DNA from 3 places in the Streptomyces sp. NPDC057900 genome. Region 1 is predicted to be linked to each of the others. Evidence: riboswitches for the same ligand, from Rfam matches in the RefSeq annotation. Region 1 holds a riboswitch; each other region holds the start of a gene.

Region 1 (2,252 bases):
ACTGCGAGTAGTGGCCGTCGGCGTGCTTGATGACGACCTCGTTGCCGTACGCGCCGCCCCAGCCCGCGGTGACGACGGTGCCGGAGGTGATCGCCTTCACGCTGGTGCCGGTGGAGACGGGGAAGTCGATGCCGGTGTGGCTGCCGCTGGACCAGCTGGCACCGGAGGCGCGGTAGGCGGTGGTGTGGTTACCGGGGACCGGGTGGACGTAACCGGAGGCGCTGCCCTGGTCCGACGAGGCCGTGTTGGAGGCCTGGGTGTCGGAGGAGGACGCGGTGTCGGAGGCCGCGGGCGCCTTCGACTCGGTCTTGGCCGGGGCCTTCGAGGGGGCCTTCGACGGGGTGGTGGCGCCCGTGGAGGTGTGCGAGCCGGTGGCCGGGGCGTGGCCCCAGGCCTTGCCGCCGAGGGTCAGCTTCATGCCCGGGAAGATCAGGCTCGGGTTGTCGCCGACGACCTCGCGGTTGTCCTGGTACAGCTTCTCCCAGCCGCCCTTGACGTGGTGCTCGGCGGCGATCTTCGACAGGTAGTCACCGGAGACCACGGAGTACGTCTTGGTGCCGGACTGCTTGTCCGCGACCGGCTTGGCCGGGGTGGCGTGCGTGGCGGCGGCCGACTTCGCGGTGGCGGGAGCGGCCTGCTCCGCGGCGTTGGCACCGGTGGCGCCAAGCAGCGGAAGCGCGATGACGGCTCCGCCGGCGCTCGCGACGACGACGCCGCGGGCGATGGTGCTGGACTTGGGACGGCGGTGCTTACCCGGGATGGGCATGAAGAATTTCCTCTCCGGCGCCTACGAGGTGAGCTGTCGGGTTCGGGCTGGAGATGCCCGGCCGCGCCTGGCGCGACTTCACCCCGAGCCGTCCGGATCGCTCCGGTCGGCGGCTTACCTGGGTCCCCCGCTCCTGCCACACGGTGAGTGGGTGCGGAATTCCGGACGGCGGCAGGATTAGGCGTTCCATCCGGATTGACATGGAACGTAAGCGAGCCGGGACGGCGGAAACAAGCCACGGGTTCCACGCCGTATTCCGGACCGGGAATTCGATGCGGAATTCCGGTCACACTCCGTGGATTATGGATCTTGGCATTCCGCTTGGCGCACGGATTACCCGAGCGGCGCGCCGCCACACACCGTCACGGATATGATCCCGCTCACGAGAGGGCGACCATCTCCCGCATAAGCAGGGCATGTTCGACTAAAAGCCTCAATACGGACATGTCACGCCTACTGTTCGCGCGGCGTCCCGCAAAGGCACAGCACAGGGGGCGGCACAGGAGGCGAAACAGGGCGCGGGACGGGGCGCGAAACAGGGGCGCCGCCGGGATGATTGTCCGTGTATCCGATGTCGTATCGTCACGGGAATGGACCCGTCGGCGACACGCGTCGGCGGCAGAGCCCCCAGGAGTGACCGTGACGCAGCAGCTGCCACAGACCCCGTCGACGGAACCCGAGCTGGCGGGGGTCCGTAACTTCCGTGACGTGGGCGGACTGCCGACGTCGGACGGTCGCCGGGTTCGCCACGGACGGCTCTACCGCAGCGGCCACCTGGCGAGCGCCACACCCGAGGACGCGGCGTTCCTCGGCGGCCTCGGCCTGCACACGGTCTTCGACTTCCGTAACGCCGCCGACCTCAAGCTGGACGGACCGGACGTCGAGCTGCCCGGCGTGCGCAATGTGAACATCCCGCTCACCGACCCGGCGGACGGCAGCGAGTTCTGGCGGATGGTGCGCGACGGCGAGATGGACGAGCTGCGCGGAATCCTCGGCGGCGGCAAGGGGACGGACCGCATGGTCGCCTCCTACCGGTCGATCATCCTGGACCGCACCGCCGAGCACAGCCGGGTGCTGCACGCCCTGGCCGAGGACAGCGTCCCGGCCCTGATGCACTGCGCGGCGGGCAAGGACCGGGCCGGGCTCTCGATCGCGGTCTCGCTGCTCGCGGTGGGCGTCGGGCGCGACACGATCGAGGCGGACTACCTCAAGTCCAACGACACCCACCGCCGCTACCGGGTGCGCCGCAGCGACACCTCGGAGGCCGGGATGTCGCCCGAGGTGATGGAGCTCCTGAGCCCGCTCTTCGGCGCCCACAGCGAATACCTCGCGGCGGCCTTCGCGACGATCGACGAGACCTGGGGCGGCACGGACCGCTACCTCGCCGAGGGGCTGAAGGTCACGCCCGCGACGCGGGAGCGGCTGCGCGAGCGGCTCCTCGAAGACGCCTGACGGACCCCGGAGAGGGGCGCCGCCGGCTACTGGT
Region 2 (2,252 bases), on a different contig from region 1:
TGGGCGAGGGTCTCGTGGAACCAGCCGCCCAGTGAGCGCAGGTCCTCGCCCTCGCCCCGGCGGGCCCGCTCCTGGCCCAGCCTGACCAGGCCGCGCAACACCTTGAGGTGGGCGTCGGTGCGGCGCTGGGCGGCACGGGCCGCGCCGAGCGGCTCCAGCAGCATCCGGACCTCAAGCAGGTCCGCCGCCTCCTGCTCGTCGGGCTCGGCGACGCAGGCCCCGGCGTGCCTGCGGGTGACCACGAAGCCCTCGGACTCCAGGGTGCGCAGCGCTTCACGCACCGGGACGCGGGAAACCCCGTAACGGCGTGCGAGCACTTCCTCGGTGAGTCGGCTGCCGCGCTCGAAGACACCGGAGACGATGTCGTCACGGATTGCCGTGCATACCGAATGCGCCGGAATGCGCATGTCCGAACCTCCGCCTTAATCCCCGCGAAACGCGGCCGATCGACGCCTGTCCCGTGACTCTATTGCAATGCGGACGCATTTCCGATGCCGGGTGGAAATTCATGAATATCTTTTGGTCGCGGAGCGGGTACGGACGCGGGTACGGCTGAAGGCCCCGGCGCGTCGCCGGGGCCTTCAGTGAGGTGCTTCGCGTCGGTCAGACGGTGACGCCGTGGGCGCGCAGATACGCGACCGGGTCCATGTCGGAGCCGTACGACGGGGTGGTGCGGGCCTCGAAGTGGAGGTGCGGTCCGGTGGCGTTGCCGGTGGCACCGGAGAGGCCGATCCGCTGCCCCTGGCCGACGCTCTGGCCGACGGACACGGCGATCGAGGAGAGGTGGCCGTACTGGGTGTACGTGCCGTCCGTCATCCGGAGCACGATGTTGTTGCCGTACGCGCCGCCCCAGCCGGCCTCGACGACCGTACCGGCGCCGACGGCGACGACGGAGCTGCCGGACGCGGCGTGGAAGTCGATGCCGGAGTGGCTGCCGGAGGACCACAGGGAGCCGCTGGACTTGTAGCCGGTGCTCACGTAGGAACCCGCGACGGGCAGCTGGAAGGTGCCCAGCCGGGCGCGCTCGGCGGAGCGGGCGGCACGCGCCTCGCTCTCGCGGGCCTTCTTGGCCTTGGCGGCGGCCTTGGCCTTCTCGGCCTTCGCCTCTGCCTTCTTCTTCGCGTCGACGGCGGCCTTGGCCTTCGCCTTGGCGGCGGCGTCGGCCTGCTGCCGCTGCGCGTCCGCCTGGGCGTCGATCCGGTCGGCCAGGTCGCCCTCGATGGCGATGATCTGGGAGAGGCCGGTGTCGGTGGCGGTGGCCTCGGTGTCCGCGGCGAGCGCCGGGGAGGCCAGCGAGCCGATGACCCCGGTGGTCGCCAGGGTCGCGATGCCGACGGCCTTCGCGCCGCGGCGCGTCATACGGCACGGGGCACGGTGCTTCCCGGTGGCACGGGTGAACGCCATGAAGTGGCTGGTCCTTTCCTTCCTTCTCGCCTACCGGGTTAGCTGACGGGTTCGGAGCAGGAAGGTCTCCTACGGATGCGCCGGCCTCGCACGAGGCATGGGCATCCGATTCACCCCAGGGACTGCGTGGGTCCCCGGCTCCCCGGGCTCGCGCCTGACGGGGACTCGGCGATGGCTGCCCGGTACGTCGCGGATGCGGCATACGAGTGACGGACAGCCGCGCCGACGCTAAGCGGGGGCACTTCCCCGCACCAAACGGACAGGCCGTTTTGTAGCGCATCCCACAGGGCAGACAGGCAACCTCTCCACCAAAACGGACAAAAGGCGAGGCCCTGGCGGCAGACGACCCGCCAGGGCCTCGTCCCCGCCCCGCTGTCGGGGGCAGTAACAGGTCAGCCGGTGACGACCGAGACCTCTCCGATGCCGAGAGCCGTGACGGGCTCCTTGATCTGTGCGGCGTCCCCGACGAGGACCGTGACCAGCCGGTCCTCCGGGAAGGCGTTGACCACGGCCGCCGTAGCCTCCACCGTGCCGGTCTCCGCCAGGCGCGCGTACAGCTGTGCCTGGTAGTCGTCCGCGAGGTGCTGTTCGACCTGGTCCGCGAGGGTGCCCGCGACGGAGGCGGCCGTCTCGAACTTCAGCGGTGCCACGCCCACGAGGTTCTGCACGGCCGTCTCGCGCTCGGCGTCCGTCAGGCCCTCAGCGGCCAGCGTCCGCAGCACCTTCCACAGGTCTTCCAGCGCCGGTCCGGTGGACTCCGTGTCCACCGAGCCGCTGATGGCGAGCATCGCGGCGCCGGTCGCCCCGGAGGCGGAGTCCCGGGCCGAGGAGCGCAGCACCTGGGCGAA
Region 3 (2,252 bases), on a different contig from region 1:
GTACCTGGAGCACGACGCACCCGACCGGCCCATCCAGCTCTACATCAACTCCCCCGGCGGCACGTTCGGAGCCATGACGGCGGTGTACGACACGATGGCCTACCTCACCTGCGAGGTGGAGACGTTCTGTCTCGGCCAGGCCAGTGCCGGCGCGGCCGTCCTGCTGGCCGCGGGAGCTCCCGGCAAGCGGCACGCGCTGCCCGGCGCGCGGGTCGTGCTGCAGCAGCCCGAACTCCCGGAGCCGGTGCGGGGACAGCCGTCCGACCTGGAGATCGAGGCCCGGGAACTGGCCAGGATGCGCGAGACGCTGACGGGCATGCTGGCCCGTCACACCGGCCGCCCCGCCGAGCGGATCTCCGACGACACCGAGCGCGACCTCATCCTCGACGCCGAGGGCGCCAAGGCCTACGGGCTGATCGACCACGTCCTGCAGAACCGCGGGCCCCTGTTGCCGCCCGCCGCGAGGTGAACCCGCGATGCGGCCACCCGAGTTCCCGCCGCTGCCCGCCCTGACCCGCGCGGAGGGCGAGTTCGTCGACCGATACCTGGAAGTCGTCGACCAGCTGGGCCGGATCAACCCGGCCCGCGCCGACGACACCTACCGGGCGCTGCGCGCCGCACAGGCGCTCGCCTCGCACGCCGCGGCCCTGCGGGACGCGCTCACGTTGATGCACGAGCGGGGTGAAAGCCGGATCCACTCCGCCACGTTGACGCGGGCGTTACGGGTGCTGGACGGGGAGCGCCGCGCCGGGCGGCTCACCCTGCCGCCCGACCCGCCGAGTTGATCAACTCCCTTGCGCCGACACGCCCGACAGCTGGACCGAATTATCTCGCTCGTTCGGCGTAGGTGTTACCTCGCAGGAGGGACAGGCCAACTTGCGCTTTCGAAGTGGGTCGTGGGTGAAATCTCCCGTTCCGCCCCTGGTACGGCACTGGAAGGAGAAGTACGGCAACCCCCCGTAAGGGCCCCTGTCCACCCGAACGGGTCAGTCGTGATGAGCCTCACATATCACTGTTTCACCTCGGAAATCCGGCGTTCGGTGAGTCAAGATCCCTGGGACGACAAGCCCCCGCCACCGCGGCGGGGCGGTCCGGGCGGACGCCGAGTCCTGCCGCTGTCCGGATGCCTGGTCGACAGGAGTGGATCGGCAGGAGTGGAGGACCCGAGCACAACGGGCCGACCGGAGATCCGGTCGTCCCTCGGGGTGAAGCCGCCACGTGCGGCCGGGCGACTTCGCCAGCCCGAACCCGACAGGTCATCCTTCACAGGCGGCTGACGAAGGGTTGCGCATGACTGCGCAGGTTCATGTCCCGTCTCTCCTCACCCGAGCCACCACGGCCTCGGTTCTGACTCTCGCAGCCGTCGGCGGCACGCTGTTCGTCCCCGGCGCCGTGACCGACGCCCAGGCCGCGACTCATTCGATGAAGGCGCTCAACATCGCCGCGTCGAAGAAGGGATCGCCGTACCGGTGGGGCGCCACCGGCCCCAGCCGTTTCGACTGCTCGGGTCTGACGCTCTATTCGTTCATGAAAGCGGGCAAGAAGCTCCCGCGCACCGCCCAGCAGCAGTACAACAAGACCCGGCACATCTCCGCCTCGAAGCGGCAGCGCGGGGATCTGGTCTTCTTCCACTCCGGCCGCAGCGTCTTCCACGTGGGTATCTACGCGGGCAGCGGCAAGATCTGGCACTCACCGAAGACCGGTGCCGTGGTGCGGCTGGAGAAGATCTGGACGAAGAGCGTCTACTACGGCCGGGTCAGCTGACGCCACCGCCCCGCCGCATGACCCGCGCCCCGCGTCAGCGCACCAGGGTGCCGGTCACCAGTACCGCCCCCAGCACGGTGAGTGCCGCGCCGCTGCCGCCCTCGATCGCGCGGGCGGTGCGCGGCCGGCGCAGCCACCGGCCCAGCCGGTCCACCAGGAGCGCCACGGCCGGGAACCAGATCAGTGCGAGCAGTACGACGATCGCGGCGAGCAGCAGCGTACGGGGCAGCGGGGCGGCCCCGGCCGGGACGAACTGCGGAAGCAGGCTGAGGAAGAGCACCGGCGCCTTGGGGTTCAGGGCGTTGGTCAGGAAGCCCTGGCGCAGTGCGCGCCGCGTCCCGTTCGTGGCGTGCGCGTCACCGTCCCGCCCGGTGGCGGTTTCGGCGGCCGCCGCCTGCCCGGGGCCGCGCCGGGCCGCACGCAGCGCGCTGATGCCCAGGTAGAGCACGTACGCCCCGCCCAGGAGCTGAACCGTGCGGAACAGCACC

The links. A riboswitch is a leader RNA that binds a small molecule or an ion and turns the genes downstream of it on or off. The one in region 1 is predicted to bind cyclic di-AMP.
Region 2: linked by a shared signal. The riboswitch ahead of ACFVQ0_RS27830 (M23 family metallopeptidase) and the one ahead of ACFVQ0_RS03315 (peptidoglycan DD-metalloendopeptidase family protein) in region 1 are both predicted to bind cyclic di-AMP.
Region 3: linked by a shared signal. The riboswitch ahead of ACFVQ0_RS23715 (C40 family peptidase) and the one ahead of ACFVQ0_RS03315 (peptidoglycan DD-metalloendopeptidase family protein) in region 1 are both predicted to bind cyclic di-AMP.

What each region holds. Positions count from the first base shown of each region.
Region 1 is NZ_JBHVOI010000001.1:815,194-817,445, forward strand. It holds gene ACFVQ0_RS03315 (peptidoglycan DD-metalloendopeptidase family protein) at 1-766, opposite strand, end outside; cyclic di-AMP (ydaO/yuaA leader) riboswitch at 770-960, opposite strand; gene ACFVQ0_RS03320 (tyrosine-protein phosphatase) at 1,406-2,218, shown strand; gene ACFVQ0_RS03325 (DUF6126 family protein) at 2,245-2,252, opposite strand, start outside.
Region 2 is NZ_JBHVOI010000009.1:112,620-114,871, reverse strand. It holds gene ACFVQ0_RS27835 (GntR family transcriptional regulator) at 1-407, opposite strand, end outside; gene ACFVQ0_RS27830 (M23 family metallopeptidase) at 604-1,404, opposite strand; cyclic di-AMP (ydaO/yuaA leader) riboswitch at 1,418-1,585, opposite strand; gene ACFVQ0_RS27825 (M16 family metallopeptidase) at 1,797-2,252, opposite strand, start outside.
Region 3 is NZ_JBHVOI010000006.1:208,943-211,194, reverse strand. It holds gene ACFVQ0_RS23725 (ATP-dependent Clp protease proteolytic subunit) at 1-469, shown strand, start outside; gene ACFVQ0_RS23720 (hypothetical protein) at 477-785, shown strand; cyclic di-AMP (ydaO/yuaA leader) riboswitch at 1,115-1,287, shown strand; gene ACFVQ0_RS23715 (C40 family peptidase) at 1,291-1,764, shown strand; gene ACFVQ0_RS23710 (LysE family translocator) at 1,799-2,252, opposite strand, start outside.